One region of the Peribacillus sp. B-H-3 genome, then DNA from elsewhere that is predicted to be linked to it. Evidence: riboswitches for the same ligand, from Rfam matches in the RefSeq annotation. Region 1 holds a riboswitch; each other region holds the start of a gene.
What was found. A riboswitch is a leader RNA that binds a small molecule or an ion and turns the genes downstream of it on or off. The one in region 1 is predicted to bind S-adenosylmethionine.
Positions count from the first base shown of each region.

Region 2: it holds a riboswitch for S-adenosylmethionine, as region 1 does, so the genes downstream of both, metE (5-methyltetrahydropteroyltriglutamate--homocysteine S-methyltransferase) here and ACN6MY_RS15815 (bifunctional homocysteine S-methyltransferase/methylenetetrahydrofolate reductase) in region 1, are expected to answer to the same signal.
Region 3: it holds a riboswitch for S-adenosylmethionine, as region 1 does, so the genes downstream of both, ACN6MY_RS22490 (O-acetylhomoserine aminocarboxypropyltransferase/cysteine synthase family protein) here and ACN6MY_RS15815 (bifunctional homocysteine S-methyltransferase/methylenetetrahydrofolate reductase) in region 1, are expected to answer to the same signal.

Region 1 covers NZ_CP183879.1:3,186,113-3,192,080, forward strand. The annotation lists gene metH (methionine synthase) at 1-2,385, opposite strand, end outside; gene ACN6MY_RS15815 (bifunctional homocysteine S-methyltransferase/methylenetetrahydrofolate reductase) at 2,378-4,222, opposite strand; SAM riboswitch class I at 4,451-4,551, opposite strand; gene ACN6MY_RS15820 (class I SAM-dependent methyltransferase) at 4,837-5,445, shown strand; gene ACN6MY_RS15825 (MOSC domain-containing protein) at 5,533-5,968, opposite strand, start outside.
Region 2 covers NZ_CP183879.1:2,598,980-2,604,947, forward strand. The annotation lists gene ahpF (alkyl hydroperoxide reductase subunit F) at 1-756, shown strand, start outside; SAM riboswitch class I at 1,305-1,420, shown strand; cobalamin riboswitch at 1,514-1,707, shown strand; gene metE (5-methyltetrahydropteroyltriglutamate--homocysteine S-methyltransferase) at 1,859-4,150, shown strand; gene ACN6MY_RS12915 (acyl-CoA thioesterase) at 4,246-4,719, shown strand; gene ACN6MY_RS12920 (YjcZ family sporulation protein) at 5,640-5,762, opposite strand; partial or broken gene ACN6MY_RS12925 (hypothetical protein) at 5,951-5,968, opposite strand, start outside.
Region 3 covers NZ_CP183879.1:4,502,779-4,508,746, reverse strand. The annotation lists gene ACN6MY_RS22520 (acyl-CoA dehydrogenase family protein) at 1-1,349, shown strand, start outside; gene ACN6MY_RS22515 (arsenate reductase family protein) at 1,495-1,851, shown strand; gene gcvH (glycine cleavage system protein GcvH) at 1,934-2,317, shown strand; gene ACN6MY_RS22505 (toprim domain-containing protein) at 2,754-3,116, shown strand; gene ACN6MY_RS22500 (thioredoxin family protein) at 3,122-3,427, shown strand; gene ACN6MY_RS22495 (hypothetical protein) at 3,586-4,017, shown strand; SAM riboswitch class I at 4,365-4,469, shown strand; gene ACN6MY_RS22490 (O-acetylhomoserine aminocarboxypropyltransferase/cysteine synthase family protein) at 4,587-5,900, shown strand.

The sequences.
Region 1 (5,968 bases):
GATTGGCACATTTACTCCCGCCTGCTTTAAATCCTGTGCCGTTATCACCATTTGCTGTGCAGATTTAACAAGGAGGCCTGAAAGCCCGATAACCGTTGGATTATGGGTACGGACCGCTTCAATAATCTGCTGTGTCTGGACCTTGATTCCCAGATCAACGACTTCAAAACCATTATTCGAGAGGATGATTTCAACTAAATTTTTCCCGATATCATGTACATCGCCTTTTACGGTTGCCAATAGCAGCTTGCCTTTTTTTGCGCTTGTATCTCCAGCCATAAGCGGCTCCAAATAGGAAACGGCCGCCTTCATCGCTTCTGCACTTTGAAGGACCTCCGCTACAATCAGTCTGTTATCGTTGAAAAGCCTTCCTACTTCAGACATGCCGTCCATCAGCGGTCCATTAATGATGGCAAGCGGCTCCTTGCCCTCTTTCAGGGCGATGTCAAGATCAGCCAAAAGACCCTCTTTTGTTCCCTCTATAATGTAGTTTGCAAGCCTTTCATGCAGCGGAAGCGATGCAGCGCTGACTTTCCTCTCCGTTTTCTTTCCGCGGTAAAACTCTGTGAAAGCGGCTAATGCTTCTTTCGAGGTATTAAAAAGCAGTTCCTCTGCAAGGCGAACCTCTTCCTTGGGGATAGAAGCAAAACGCTCTAATTTTTCCGTGTTGACAATCGCATAGTCCAACCCTGCTTTTGTGCAGTGATATAAAAATACAGCATTAAGGATTTCCCGCCCCCTTGCCGGCAAGCCAAAAGAAACATTGGAAATGCCCAGGATCGTCTGGCATTGCGGATATTTTTCCTTGATGCTCTGGATGCCTTTAACCGTTTCGGAGCAAGAGCCCAGGTACTGCTCATCACCAGTGCCGACGGGAAAAACGAGCGGGTCAAAGATGATATCCTTTGGATTGATTTTATATTTATTAATAAGCAAATCCATGGACCTGCCGGCAATTTCAAGTTTTCTTTTCACATCAATTGCCATTCCCTTTTCATCAATTGTCCCCACAACTACGGCCGCACCGTATTGATGAATGTATGGGGTGATTCTTTCAAATCGATCTTCACCATCTTCAAGATTAATTGAATTGATGATGCTTTTTCCCTGTGAGTTCTTCAATGCCTGCTCAAGAACGGCTTCATCTGTAGTATCTATAACTAAGGGTACCTTAACCTTCTTCACAGTCTCCCTGACAAATTCCTTCATATCCCCGAACTCGTCACCATCTGGGTCTGCCAGGCAGATATCAATCACATGGGCGCCCTTTTTCACTTGTGCTCTCGCAACCTCTGCCGCCTGCTCATATTTCTTATCACGTATCAGCTCTTTGAATTTGCGGGATCCTATCACATTTGTCCTCTCCCCGACAAATAGCGGCCTCATCGTTTCATCGTATATGAGAGGCTCTATGCCAGTAATTGCGTGATTGTGGGTGTTTTCTGGAAGGACTCTTGGCAGTACATCCTTTAAGGCGACAGACAGGGCCTCAATATGGGCTGGTGTAGTACCGCAGCAGCCGCCAATAATATTGACCCAGCCCTTTTGAGCAAATTGCTTCATTTTTTCCGCCAGGGAAACTGGCGATTCATGATAATGGCCTTCTTCATCCGGCAGCCCGGCATTCGGATAGCAGCTTACTGCATGGTGAGACAGCCCTGAAAGTGTGCGGATATGGTCAATCATAAACTCCGGCCCTGTTGCACAATTCAGCCCGACTGCCAGCGGGTCCATATGCTCACAGGATAAATAAAACGCTTCGATGGATTGCCCCGCGAGCGTTGTTCCCATCGGTTCGATCGTTCCGGAAATGATGATTGGCACCGTTCTTCCTGATTTCTTAAAGGCTGATTTAATTCCTAAAAAAGCGGCCTTAACATTCAGCATATCCTGACAGGTTTCGACTAGAAGCAGATCTGCCCCTCCGTCCAGCAAACCTCTTGCCTGCTCTTCATAAGAGGAAGATAATTCATCAAAACCCGTCCCGCCTGTAACGGAAAGGGTTTTGGTGGTTGGACCCATCGAGCCTGCCGCAAACCGCGGCCAGCTGACTGTAGAAAATTTATCACATGCTGCTCTTGCCAGCCTTGCTGAAGCTTTATTCAGTTCATAAGCCATACTTTCGAGCCCGTATTCCTCCAAAACAATGCTAGAAGCCCCAAAGCTGTTGGTTTCAATAATATCTGCCCCTGCTTTTAAATAAGCTTCATGAATGGACAAAATAATCTCTGGGGCTGCAAGCGAAAGATATTCATTGCATCCATCATACTCTTCACCGCCAAAATCAGCTTCGGTGAGGTTTTCAGCTTGAATCATCGTTCCCATTGCACCGTCCAGGATCAATATTTTCTTTTTCATCTGCCTTACTATCAGATTTTCACTCATATGCTGTCACCTCTGCCATTTTCATACTATCCGTCTTCCTGATATATTCAGTCAGCATTGCTGTCATTTCATACCTCATAAACGGAGTAATTAAATAAATTCCTTGAAACTTAGCCATCGCCGCATCTGCCAAAGATTTAGCAATGGCAAGCCCCTCATTCCTGGCAAGCAGCGGATTGCTGCCGGCAGCAGCCATGGCACGGCGCACATCATCCGGGAGTGTAATGCCCGGTATTTCATTATGAATAAATTCAGCATTTCTGGCACTTGTCAGCGGCATGATGCCTGCAAAAACAGGTGTATCAAGATGTTTGGTCGCTTCATATACTTCTTCCATCTGGTTTACGGAATAAATCGGCTGTGTCAGGAAGGATTGTGCGCCGCAGATAATTTTCTTTTCCATTCTTTGTACAGCTTTGTCGAGATACTTAACGTTAGGGTTAAATGCTGCAGCAATTTTAAAATGGGATTGCTGCCCAAGGCTTTGCCCCGAAAACGATAAACCCTCATTGAACTGCTTGACGAGGCTGATCAAATCGAAAGAAGAAAGGTCATAAACAGAAGTAGCTCCCGGAAAATCGCCAATTTTGGACGGATCGCCAGTCACAACAAGCAGTTCATTCAGCCCCAGCGTTTGGAGTCCCATCAAATGAGACTGCAGGCCAATCAGGTTTCTGTCCCTGCAGGTCAGATGTATCAGCGGATTGGCCCCCATCTGGTTTTTCAGCATTACACCAAGAGCTGCATTGCTTATTCTCGGCGTTGCGAGCGAGTTGTCAGCAAGGGTAACGGAATCAGCACCTGCATCCAAAAGTGCCTTAGCTCCATTCATAAAAGGTTCAATTCCGAGCTTCTTTGGCGGGTCAAGCTCAACGAGAACCGTCCGTTTTCTTTTAGCCAGCTGGTGCAGTGCTGGTGTTTTATCATCAGTTATCTCGATGATTTCTATCTTTCTGGCCTTAATTTCTTTTTGTGTAACAGGAGGGATAATGCCAAGCTTCTTTTTTACTTCCGCAATATGAAGTGGAGTTGTTCCGCAGCATCCGCCAATTACTGCTGCCCCCTGTTCCCTGAGCTTTAAGGCACTTGAGCCAAAGTATTCCGGCACGGCTTCATATATCAGCCTGCCATCGATATATTCGGGGAGGCTTGCATTCGGATAAACGGATATCGGCGTGCTCTTCATAAGGGGAACTTCTTCTAGGGAGCGGATCATATGATGCGGTCCAAGCCTGCAGTTTATGCCTGCAACATCAGCACCCAGCTGTTCAATTCTTTGAAATGCTTCATTTAAATGAATGCCGTTTTGCATGTATCCAATTTCATGCAATGTAACATTGGAGATGATAGGAAGATCTGTTTCTTTCCTGGCAATCGGCAGCACGGTTTCCAGCTCTTCGAGGTCATAAAAAGTTTCAAGAATCAGACCATCAGGCCCTTCCATAAGAATACTGTAAAGCTGCTCACGAAAGCTGCGTTTTATCTCCTCCATGCTAAGATCATTTTTCCTTATGCTCCGCAAAGCCCCAATCGTTCCAAATACAAATGCTTTTCCTTCCGAGGCCTTCCTTGCGATTGCAACTCCATTGCGATTAATGGTGCTTACTTCATCTTCAAGGCCGTACCGCTTCAGTTTATGATAGTTTGCACCGTAGGTATTGGATTGCAGAATATCGGCCCCAGCTTCTAAATAGGCCCTGTGAATAGTTTCTATTTGGCCGGGTTCAGTAGAATTAAGCTCCTCATAGCAATGATCAATTCCATGGGAATACAGCAATGTTCCCATGGCTCCCTCCCCGATAAGCACCCGTTTTTTCAGCTCGCTCCGGAAATCCATATGACACCTTCTTTCAATATTTGTGTGTAATTAATAAGTGCTTACTGTATACTTGGCTGTTGCTCTCCGCTAAAGGTTGGAAGACTTCCGAGGACGCGCTGCTCCCCCGTGAATCAAGCCCATCCATTCCAATAATAAAGTGCAGGAATTTGCAATGAACCATAACAATGGTCTTCGAAAATAAAATAAAAACAGGCCTTCTTGGAAGAAGGCCTGTTTCAAACATTCTCCTCATCTATCAAGCTTCTGCTTGCTGGATTTAGCACCATGGCAATATGCCGGTTGCTGAGGCTTCATGGGGCCAGTCCCTCCACCTCTCTCGATAAGATATGTAATTTTAATATTCAAAAAAATTAATTACATTTAATTTACATGATTAAGCAGCCAATTTCAAGGCTTTATGGAAAATAGTATGTATATCCTTCTAAAAAACCAGGCACTATACCCGCTCCTGCTCTTTTCTGCTTCTGGCCATCGCTTAACCTTACTATCCCTGTGAGCACATCAGGGGAAGTATTAAAGACAAAAAAACTAAAAAAATCAGCACCATGTTTACCAAAAGCTGCAGAAGTGAATAACAAAACTATAATTGCAAGGAGAAAGGAGGCATTTTTTTGATTGAAATTTTAGCTAAGCAATTCCGCAGGCCAGACGGACTATTAGGAAGGCTTGCCGGAAAAATAATGCTGTTCGAAAACCGCAGGATTAACCGCTGGACCATTGACCTATTGAATATAAAGCCCGGGGATTATCTTCTTGAGATTGGATTTGGGCCAGGATATGCGATAAAGGAAATTTTTCGCAGGCACCATAATGTGAAAATAGATGGAATTGATGTCTCAGTGTCCATGACTAAGGAAGCAGAAAAGAGAAATTCAAAAAATGCAGAAGAAGGAAGGCTTCAGCTATACAGCGGGGATGTGTCAGATTTCAAACAGGATTTATACAGATACGACAAGGTTTTTTCTGTTAATAACTATCCCCTTTGGAAAAATCCCAAGAAGGAATTAATCAGGATTCACCATTTGATGAAGGATGGAGGAACCATCGCCATCACTGTACAGCCAAGAGAGGAAGACGCTTCCCGGGAAAAAGCCCTGTCTCATGCCATAGAAATTGAACAAGCACTCTTTCATGCCGGATTCCGCAGCATCTCTGTTAAGTTCAAGAAAATCCGCCCTCAATTAACGGTATGTGTTACTGCCCATTGCAAAAAGAATTAAAAAAATTCAAGGTGTTATAAGAGCTCACTGATTTTAACGGAATCGCTGAGCTCTTGTCCCTTAAACAAACTTTATCTTAGAGGAATATTAAGAAAGCCTTTTTTTCAGCTTTTTCTTCCAGTCTTCTGCAAGTCCTTCTGCGGAAATCAGTTCCTCTGCGGCTGCCAAGCCTCCCTCCTGGTGCAGAAGGATTCTGGATGCCTTTAACACGGTAATTGGCTTTTGTGCGCGGTGCAGTAAAGTTATATCATCATTTTGATTGATTGTGCCAGCATCAATCATTTTTGCAAAATAACCTGTATAGCACGTGTCCAAAATGCGCTTTAAGAATTGAGGTTCTTTATTGAAATAAGAAATCGTGGAGCATGGCACCCTTCCTTGTGTTACCTGGACTGCAGCACTGCTGCCAATTCTGAAAATATCACCGATGCATACTTCTTCTTCCTTCATTCCATGAACGGTCAGATTTTCCCCAAAAGCAGGCATCGTAATGGTTTTCTGGAATTCTTCCTCCCATCGGGAA
Region 2 (5,968 bases), 590 kb from region 1:
TATACTGAAGGTCCTAAGCTTGTCGCAAGTCTTGAGGAACATGTTAAAGAGTATGGCATTGATATATTGAACCTGCAGCGTGCCAAGCGGTTAGAAAAGAAGGACCTCGTCGAACTTGAACTAGATAACGGTGCTGTCCTGAAGAGTAAAACCGTAATCCTTTCAACGGGTGCCCGCTGGCGCAAAGTTGGCGTACCAGGTGAAGAAGAGTTCAAGAATAAAGGTGTAGCATATTGTCCGCATTGTGATGGTCCGCTTTTTGCAGGAAAGCATGTGGCGGTTATCGGCGGGGGAAATTCCGGCATTGAAGCGGCAATTGACCTCGCAGGCATCGTGAAACATGTAACTGTTCTTGAATTTATGCCAGAACTGAAGGCTGATGCTGTACTGCAAGAACGACTTTACAGCCTGCCTAATGTAACAGTTCTAAAAAATGTTCAAACAAAAGAGATTACCGGAACTGATAAAGTAAACGGCATTTCCTACATTGAGCGGGATACAGGAACCGTTCAGCGGGTTGAATTAGAAGGTGTGTTTGTTCAGATTGGCCTTGTGCCAAATACCGACTGGCTAGGCGATGCCGTTGAACTCACTCGCTTCGGTGAAATTGTTGTTGATAAGCAAGGTGCTACAAACCTAGATGGAGTGTTTGCTGCAGGCGACTGTACAAATAGTGCATATAAACAGATTATTATTTCTATGGGATCAGGTGCGACTGCAGCTTTAGGCGCATTCGATTACCTCATCCGCAACTAATTACATGTAAGAAAGCCGTTTCGCTATCTGTTTGATAGCAACCGGCTTTCTTTTTTTTGCATACTGTAAACTTCATGGAATGCTCTGCATAAATCTGTAAAAGAAAAGGGATAAAGCCCAGAGATGGTTAATCATCCCTGTATAGGACGCAAATTATGTCAGTTGCATATTATCTCTCAGATAGGGGTTTATTATTCTAGGAACCCTAGAAAACGATATAGCATTATCACCATATAGACTGAATTACATATTGGGAGCTTAACGACTTTCCACCTTAAATTTTCCTGGCATTCTGCACACTTTAGCTTTGTTGAATAACATTCAAATAGGCTTTTTCGTAAAGAGTGTTGTCTTTTAAATGGGACGAGGTTAAATTTACTTTTTATGGTATTATATTTACAAGAGTTTATTCAGCCAAACTAGCAGGTTAGTTGCATATTATTTGAAAATGTCGGCGGTACCCCAAGAGGAAATACAATCTTAATTTGACAGAATCTTTTTGCAATGCTAATATTTCTAATTAATTAGATGACGAAAAGATGTTTAAACTCTTATTCAGAGAGGTGGAGGGACTGGCCCGTTTGAAGCCAGGCAACCATTCAATTTGTCTTATTGGAGAAGGGGCTAGTTCCTGCAAAGCGATTGAGGCTTTGAGAAATAAGAGAGGTTACTGGCAAATAAGGCCTCTCTATTTATAAATGAAAAGGTTTTTATTTTTTACTACAGGATTTTGATTCCGTTATTTTCCCATAAAAACTTAATAAAGAATGCATCAGGTGCTGTGCAAAGTCTTGCTCAGCTTAAAAGGGAAGTCCGGTGAAATTCCGGCACGGTCCCGCCACTGTAAAGGAGAGCGACTTATCCGTTTACCACTGTTTCTGGAATGAAATGGGAAGGTGATAAGAGCGATGATTCTAAGTCAGGAAACCTGCCTGTTGTATGCACTTGTACTCTACGGACGATAGGGAAGTGATTATACGTGTTGAGAAAACCAGAAGGTCTCAACTCTAGTTAACGATGCGTAAAAATCTCCCTTTTCTACTAATAGGGAGATTTTTTTAGTTGAGGTCAAATTCATATAAGAAGGAGTTGTGTTTAAAAGATGAGCAAGGTTAAAAGTTCTAATTTAGGTTATCCAAGAATCGGTGAAAATAGGGAGTGGAAAAGAGTGATTGAACGGTTTTGGGCTGGGAAACTCGAACAAGAGGATTTCTTGGCACAAATAGAGGGTATTCGTCTTAACCATCTGTGTAAACAAAAAGAAAAAGGCATTGATCTTATTCCTGTTGGTGACTTTAGCCTGTATGATCATGTGCTCGATACGGCTATGATGTTCGGGTTAGTTCCCAAGCGATTTGAATACAGTGGGGGGAAAGTACCGCTTAAAACATACTTTGATATCGCACGAGGGACAAAAGAGGCCGTTGCTTCTGAAATGACCAAATGGTTTAATACCAACTATCACTATATTGTTCCGGAGCTTGAAGATGCAGTACCTGCTCTTGTTGATAATCGACCTCTCCATTTCTATAGAGAAGCCAAACAAAAATTAGATATTGAAGGTAAACCTGTGATACTAGGGCCTGTTACATTTGTAAAACTTTCAAAAGGTTATAACAAGGATGAGTTTAAAACGGTCATTGAGTCATTTATCCCCCTTTATTCGGAGGTACTCCGTGAATTACAAGAAGAAGGTGTACAGTGGATACAAATCGATGAGCCTATTTTGTCTACGACCCTATCTAAAGAAGAGGTTGCGTTATTTCATCATGTTTATGCCAGATTACATAAAGCAGCACCTGATATACGGGTGATCTTACAAACCTACTTTGAAGGTATCGACCATTACGAAGAAGTCATTTCCCTGCCTGTTCAGGGAATTGGACTTGATTTTGTACATGACAATGGACAGAATCTCACTTCTATACAGATGTATGGTTTCCCGAAAGACAAGGTACTCGCAGCTGGAGTCATCAATGGCCGAAACATCTGGCGTGCAGATCTTGATAAAAAATTTTCCCTTTTAAAAGAAATTGAGTCCTATGTTTCTAAAGAACAGTTGATTATACAGCCATCTTCAAGCCTGCTGCACACACCTGTGACAGTGAAAAATGAAGTAGGTCTTGAAGTGATATTGAAGGAAGCCTTATCATTTGCTGATGAGAAATTAAGTGAAGTGAATATTTTAATGAAAGGGATACAAAACGGAAAAGACAGTATCCAAGAAGAGATCTCATCCAGTCAGAATGCGATCTTGTTGTTAAATGAGCTGTCATCAAAAAATAGGCTGGAAGTTAACGAAAACATGGCGAAGTCACAAACATTAAAAATAGAACGCAAGGCATCATTTCAGGAACGCCAAATCATTCAAGAGAAGTTTTTTCAACTTCCTCTTCTGCCAACCACAACGATTGGCAGTTTTCCTCAAACTCAAGCAGTGAAAAAACACCGTTTACAGTGTCGGAAGGGGGAAATAAGTAATCATCAATATGATAGCTTTATTAAAGAAGAAATTCATCGGTGGATTAACATCCAAGAAAAAATTGGATTAGACGTCTTTGTCCATGGTGAATTTGAACGTACAGATATGGTTGAGTATTTTGGTGAAAAACTGGATGGATTTCAAATGACCACATTAGGATGGGTTCAATCCTATGGATCTCGTTGTGTAAAACCTCCAGTTATTTATGGTGATGTGTCTTATCGTGAACCAATGACGCTTAAAGAAACCTTGTATGCCCAGTCACTAACAGACAAACCCGTGAAAGGAATGCTGACGGGACCCGTCACCATATTGAATTGGTCATTTGTAAGAGAAGATATTCCACGCGATGAAGTCGCCAATCAAATCGCTCTTACTCTTCAAAAAGAAGTGGAAATTCTAGAGAGAAGTGGAATCCATATGATCCAAGTGGATGAACCAGCTCTGAGAGAAGGACTGCCATTAAAACAGGTAAAATGGGATGACTATCTTCATGCTGCGGTTTATGCTTTTAAACTTGCCACAGCGTTTGTCAAAAACGAAACCCAAATTCATACTCATATGTGTTACTCAAACTTTGAAGATATTATGGATACCATTCGTGCACTTGATGCAGATGTCATTTCAATTGAAACCTCAAGAAGCCATGGTGAATTGATTCAAGTATTTGAAGAAAATACGTATGACAAGGGGATCGGACTTGGCGTCTATGATATTCATAGTCCCCGAGTGCCCGAGATTAGTGAAATAAGAAATCATATTAATCGGGCCCTTAAAGTGCTTGACTCAAAACAATGTTGGATTAACCCTGATTGTGGATTGAAGACCCGGGGAATTAGTGAGACGGTAGAAGCGCTTAAAATTATGGTTGAAGCAGCGAAACAAACAAGAGAGAGTTTGCTTGTCAAATAGTGAGAAGTGAAAAGGAGGCTATATTAAAAAAGGGTGCATACTCCTTCATAACCACGCCGGATATTCATAAAGAATTTTAAAAGAGGGGTCTATCAATGGAAAAAGCCTATTCAGCGGGACGCTCAAGAACAATTCAAACAAGACTGGTCCTGCCGCCAGATACCAATCATATGCAAACCATTTTTGGCGGTAAGGTGTTAGCTTATATTGATGAAATTGCAGCATTAGCGGCTATGAAGCACTGTAATAATGTGGTCGTGACAGCTTCAATAGATTCGGTAGATTTTTTAACCTCTGCTACCGTGGGAGATGCTCTTAGTTTAGAAGCCTTCGTTACTTCAACGGGACGCTCTTCGATGGAAGTTTATGTTAGGGTATTCTCAACTGACTTGTTATCAGATAAAAAAACATTGACTACAGAATCTTTTCTTACAATGGTTGCTGTTGATCAAACTGGCTCATCCATACCTGTTCCTAAAATAATACCAGAAACAAAAGAGGAGAAGAGATTGTTCGAAACAGCACCTCTTCGAAAAGAACATCGAAAAAATAGATTTAAGATTCGATAACAATTAATGACCAAAATGATTTTTGCGAGAACTCTATTTATTGCATGAAGCTCTGAGGTGCCATTATTTAATATGGCACCTTTAAGTTGTTTTGAGCAGTAAGTATTACTGAAACCGATTTGTTATTTTGAAGTGTGGAAAGTAATATTGTTGCATTTAGATTGGATAACGGTAAATTCACTTTTTTTATGTATTTTTTAAAAAATCAAAACATAAAAAGATCCTCTTATGGGGCTGTTGGCAATCTAAAAGAAATACCTGAATCTGTATAGAATAATTTAGTGAATCTGATTTAGCAGGCAAATATTACTCCATTAACTCGAAGTTCTAGATATTCTTGAAAGACGGTTTTTATTTTGATAAAAATTAATTGACTATTTGTAAAAGATAGTCTTGAAATAAAATAACTTAATAGGACCTAAATTGAAAAATTAACGCCTGTGAAGCAGCCTGAGAGCTATCCCTCGTGAGCTTTTTTCTTTTGCGCAATTTTTCGTACAAGCTGGGCTAACGTCCGTTTCACTTAATAACAACCGACAATAGGATATAACAAGCCGTAGTTTGTCCATTACGGCAATTCTTTAAAAGGGGGATTGCTATGCCAGAGTTGATGCGACACATGGGCCGCGAGGTTATTGTGAGGGATCGTGATGGTAGAGAGCATCGTGGGATAATGGAAGCCGTTGACCCGCCACGGGGAGTATTTATTCGTAACGGGTTCAGGAGACGCTTTTTTCCTTTCTTTTTTATAGCTGCCGTTTTTTCATTCCGTAGAAGACGCATATTTTAGGAAAAATAGTTTCGTATAAAACAGTGGCATCGATTAAGTCGGATATATTCCGGCTTGTTTTTTTGTGAATTAAAAAAGCCTATTAAAAGGCTTGACGCAATTAATAGGCTTTTACTGATTCAGTTATCGATTAATAGCCGGATCCTCCAAACATGCAAGTGCATCCGATGATGATTAACAAGATAAACAATACTACGATTAGAGCAAATCCACTACCCATTCCACCATATCCTCCACCATATCCATCTGCCATATTATCCACCCCTTTGCGTAAATTCTTGGTGTCACTCAATTTATCCTATGTACAAGCAATCACGACGGACAGGGCTTTTAATAAGGTTTTGGTCCATTTTTGCAACAAAAAAAGCGCAGGTGTTATGCTGCGCTTTTTAGAGGAGTGAATGTCTGGATCGGAGTCGTTTTGGCTTGGTTCGGCTTACTTTAACTTATGCAGTAATA
Region 3 (5,968 bases), 1.3 Mb from region 1:
CAGCATATGCACTCACTGAACCAGGTTCAGGTTCTGACGCACTTGGCGCAAAAACAACGGCTAAATTGAATGCTGAAGGCACACATTATATCCTTAATGGAGAAAAGCAATGGATTACTAATGCAGGTTTTGCAGATGTATTCGTTGTGTATGCGAAGATTGATGGAGAAAAGTTCTCTGCCTTCATCGTAGAGCGTGAATATCCAGGCGTTTCTACGGGCGCAGAAGAAAAGAAAATGGGCATCAAAAGTTCATCAACACGCACATTGATCTTGGAAGATGCCAAGGTGCCTGTTGAAAACCTTCTGGGTGAAGAAGGAAGAGGCCATGTTATCGCCTTTAACATCCTTAATATCGGACGTTATAAATTAGGTGTAGGAGCTGTGGGAGCCTCCAAGCACGCACTTGCCCTTACAGCAGCATATACAAACCAGCGCCAGCAATTCAAGACGCCAATTTCTTCTTTTAACTTAACAAAAGAAAAAATTTCTACAATGGCATCTAAGATTTATGCTGCAGAAAGCTCTGTTTACCGTACTGTCGGTCTATTCGAAAGCAGGATGAGCCAGCTTACAGACGAACAGGTAAAAGACGGCAAGGAAGTGGCAAATTCTATTGCAGAGTATGCCATCGAGTGTTCACTGAATAAATTTTTCGCATCAGAAGTTCTTGACTATGTAGTGGATGAAGGCGTTCAGCTGCACGGAGGCTATGGTTTCATGCAGGAATATGAAATCGAAAGAGCTTACCGTGATTCCAGAATCAACCGGATCTTTGAAGGAACAAATGAAATTAACCGCCTGCTGGTTCCGGGCACATTCTTAAAGAAAGCTTTCAAGGGTGAGCTTCCTCTTCTTCAAAAAGCACAAAGCCTGCAGGAAGAGCTGATGATGCTAATGCCGGAAGAACCTGGTGATGAGCCGCTGGCACAAGAAAAGCTGCTAGTGAAAAATGCTAAGAAAATCGGGTTGCTGGCTGCAGGGCTTGCTGCACAAAAGTTTGGGAACAAGCTTGAGCAAGAACAAGAAATCCTGGTTAACATAGCTGACCTTGCTTCTCTTGCATATGCCATGGAATCTGTTGTGCTTCGTACAGAAAAAGCTATTGCACAATCCGGAGAAGAAAAGAACCAGCAGAAGCTTCTTTATACTCAAATTTTCTGCCAGGAGTCATTCAATCAAATCGAGCAGCATGCGAAGGAAACCCTGGTTGCGGTAGAAGCCGGCGATACATTGCGCATCATGCTTTCTTCACTGCGCAAATTAACAAGGCATAATCCTGTTAATGTGATTGCTAAAAAACGCGAAGCTTCAGTGAAATTGTTAGACGCAGAAAAATATGTGCTTTAATTAGTATGGCAATCGGAGCCGCAGGGATATCCAAAATGGATATTCCTGCTTTTGTATGTCCGGCAGCTGTTTTTTTGCTGGAAGCATAGCTTATTTTTTGAATTAATGCTTAAAAACGGGTATCCTATCGTTAGGTGGTGAAACCATGGGATTGATATTTTATTGGTATCCAAAATGCGGCACATGCAGAAATGCGAAAAAATGGCTGGATGATCATGAGGTTGCTTATGAAGCTGTCCATATAGCAGAAAATCCCCCTTCAAGGGAGCTGATTGAAGAGCTTTACCTGAAAAGCGGCTTGGAATTAAAGAAGTTTTTTAATACAAGCGGCCAAAAATACAGGGAGCTTGGTTTAAAAGACAAGCTTAAGGATGCTTCTGACTCAGAAAAGCTGGATATTCTGGCCTCGGACGGAATGCTGCTGAAAAGGCCGATTGCTTCAGACGGAAATCAAGTGACAGTCGGGTTCAATGAACAGGAATACCAAAAGATTTGGCAATAGAAGAAGTTTTTTGCACCAAATCAGAGAAATCTATTTTATACTATAATAGATCATAATTTTACATACCTTGGAGGGATATACCATGGCAACACCAAAGGATCTTCGTTATTCAGAGGAACACGAGTGGGTAAAAACAGAAGGCGACAAAGTCCGCGTTGGCATTACACATTTTGCACAATCAGAATTGGGCGATATCGTTTTTGTTGAGCTTCCTGAAGTGGGAGACGAGCTGAAAGCAGATGAGCCATTCGGCAGCGTAGAGTCTGTTAAAACGGTTTCTGAGCTTTATGCGCCAATCAGCGGTAAAGTGGTAGAAGTCAATGAAGAGCTAAATGACAACCCTGAGTATGTAAATGATTCACCTTATGAAAAGGCATGGATGGTTGTTATTGAGCCTTCTGACAGCAGTGAAGTGGAAAGCCTTATGACTTCTGAGCAGTATGATGAAATGACAAACGAAGGATAATGCATGACGGGAAGGCTTCTTGCCTTCTCTATTTTTTTACAGTGCTTTTTTCGTAAACGTTGCGGCAATGGAACAAGGTGGCTGATTTCCGCTCCAGGATGCTCGCTTTCCGGGGGGCTCACCTGTTCCGCTAATCCCGCAGGAGTCTCGCACTAAACGCACCAATCAAACTGACTTAACACGGGGATCGCCTCACAGAACTTATTGGAAAACAACAATCTTTAAGAAAAGAGCCTTTTACAAAGAAAGCACTTTGGACACTTTTTTTCTGTTTTGGGTTATTATATGAACAGGGTACGCATTTCTGTCCCGTATGGGGGCAGTGAATTTTAGAAACCCTGCCTGAAAGCCCGATTCGTTCAACTGATCATCAGCGGGGATGAGAGAGCCCTCTGCTGATGGAAGGTTCACTTTATCCTTTAGCGGCGGTGATTGCATGGAATTCGGACAACCTGATAAAGTAATTATTGTAGAGGGAACTTCAGATAAAAGAAAAGTGAAAAGTGTATTGAAGGAAGAAGTGGAAATCATCTGCACCAACGGCACCATTTCAATTACAAGGCTTGATGAACTTGTTGATGAACTGGCTGAGAAAGATGTTTATATTTTAGTGGATGCTGATGAATCAGGGGAAAAGCTGCGCAAACAGTTTAAAAAAGAAATGCCAGAGGCTTACCATCTTTATATAGACCGAATGTATAAAGAAGTTGCTGCTTCGCCGATGAATCATATTGCTACTGTTTTATTGGCAGCAGATATTGAGGTAAACCCCGTGTATTTAGAACAAAGGATGAATTAAGTAATATGCAAGAGTGGAATGAAGAACAGTTAAATACTTCCGTAAAATGGAATCGGACATTTTGTTTATACCTATACACTCCAATGTGCGGGACTTGCCAGGTTGCCTCGAAAATTCTTGCCGTTTCCCTGGAGCTTTTTCCGGATTTGGACTGCGGCAAAATGAATTTAAACTATATGGCGAATATTGCAGCTGAATATGAAGTAGAAAGTGTTCCCTGCTTATTGGTTTTTAAAGAAGGCAAGCTTGATAAAAAGATATACGCCTTTCATTCTGTCCCGTATATATACGATGTACTTAAAGAAATATAACAAACATCACCATTCTTGCCCAAACAGGCAAGAATTTTTTTTGTGCTGTTAAGCGAAAAGGTCAGAATGCTGCTTCTCGGCAATATTTTCATACAGTCAGGCCTTGTCTCCTTATCTCACTTTATATTTTGCTGACCGTTTTTTTTGTGTCCAATTCCATGATTGCTATTGCTCTCTCGGCAGGACAGGGAGCCGCGGCAGCAGCTATGCTTCTCGGATCAAGGTTTGTAAAACGCTTTGGAGAAGTTAAATCCGTTGTTATTCTGCAGCTGCTTTCCCTGCCTTTCTTATTGCTTAAAGCGTATACCCGTCAATTATGGATAGCGGCATCGCCTTTTTATTCCGGCAGGCTTTTAATGAATGCAGGAAACCCCATACAGATGTCTTTAATGATGTCACTTGCAGCAACCGTTCTAAAGGCTGGCAAATTCCATGAACCAGATGGGCCTTTAACCTGGGGTGGGCATTCATGGGTCCGGTATCTGCCTCTCTTGTCATATTATTGGGCAGCTATTGGGGATATGCAGCCGTATTTTCCATTACCGCAGGAATTTATTTGCTGGCAACAACCTTTTTCTTTATGTGTTTAAGTCTCTATCGAGCCAGTCCTCCTTCAATGGGGGCGTTAGTATGGAACCTGTATCTGCTGCATGACATGCTCCAGGGGCGATGCGGCTGATGTCAAAAGAATCCGGTACGCGATGATGGCTTCCCCCTTTTTCTTATTTCTTAGGAAATAAAGTCAAACTATCTGTTATTATCGGAGAATATGCAGCAAGGCTTTGAAATAATGTCGGCAAAGCAAGGAAAATGACAGTCTGTAGCGGAGTTAAATGGCAAGAGTAACAGGGGCAAATATGCCAAAATAAAATTTGACTATTTACATAAGGGTATGTTATATTTTTGATTAAGCAAAATTTTCTGATTAATTAACTGAATCTTATCAAGAGTGGCGGAGGGACTGGCCCATCGAAGCCCGGCAACCGGTATATATCATACACGGTGCTAATTCCAGCAGAGTATCGGCTCTGGCAGATAAGGAGAGATAAAGCAAAGCCTCTTCTTTTTGAAGAGGCTTTTTTGTTTCTCGTTAACCTTCCAGGAATGATTTCAGATGACTCAGAGCCATGAATTCATAAAAAGTTGGGGGAGAAGGAAAATGGCAGAAAACAAAAATTATCGTTTTGAAACCTTGAGCATTCACGGAGGGCTAAAGGAAGATGCTACAGGAGCCAGGGCATTGCCTATTTATCAAAGCAATGCATATTTGTTCAAAGATACAGATCATGCAGCCAATTTATTTGGACTGAAGGAACCGGGGTATATTTACACCAGAATCCATAATCCGACTGTTACTGCTTTTGAAGAAAGAGCGGCACTGCTCGAAGGCGGGATCGGGGCCCTTGCCGTATCAAGCGGAATGGCTGCAATCACACTGGCCATCTTGAATATTGCTTCAGCGGGAGATGAAATTGTATCAGCTTCAACTTTATATGGAGGCACATATAACTTGTTCGCCAATACACTTCCGAGGTATGGAATCAAGGTTACCTTCGTAAAACCGGATGATCCGGAGAACTTCCGTAAAGCCATTACACCAAAGACTAAGGCAATATTCGGTGAAACGATCGGCAATCCAAGCCTTCGTGTACTAGATATTGAAAAAATAGCAGAAATTGCCCATGAAGCAGGAATTCCGCTTATTGTGGATAATACCTTTGCCACGCCTTATTTGTGCAAGCCAATTGAATATGGTGCTGATATTATTGTGCATTCTGCTACAAAATGGCTGCTAGGCAATGGAACTGTACTAGGGGGCATCATCGTGGATGGCGGGAAATTCGATTGGAATTCCCCTGATTTCCCAGGGTTTACGGAACCTGATCCAAGCTATGGAAATATCGTATACAGTGATGCTGCAGGCCCTGCTGCTTTTATAACGAAAGCACGTGTTCAATTACTAAGGGATCTAGGGCCGTCACTCAGTCCCCAAAGCGCCTTTCAATTCACTCTCGGGCTGGAAACCCTGCATGTAAGGATGAAAGAGCACGTATCCAATACCGGAAAAATCATTGATTATTTAGAAAACCATCCGGCCGTAACATGGGTGTCACACCCGGGGCATAGAGATCACCCTGATAGGAAGCTGGCAGATAAATACCTTCCAAGAGGAGCAGGGGCCATTGTCATTTTTGGGATTGAAGGCGGAAGAGAAGCAGGAGCCAAGCTGATTAACTCCATCCAGCTATGGTCACATGTAGCAAATGTTGGAGACGCAAAAAGCTTAATCATCCATCCTGCCAGCACAACCCATCAGCAGTTAAATAAAGACGAACTGATTCAATCTGGTGTAAGCGAGGATTTAGTCAGGCTGTCAATCGGCATTGAAAATGCAGACGATCTGATTGAAGACCTTGAACAGGCGATTGAACAGGCAACTGGCCTAGCGTCCTTGGCTGTGAAATCTTTATAATTCCGAAAGAGAGTGCGGGCATGCATTCTCTTTCTTCGCTGATTCAGGAAAAATTGTTTATCAAAGGA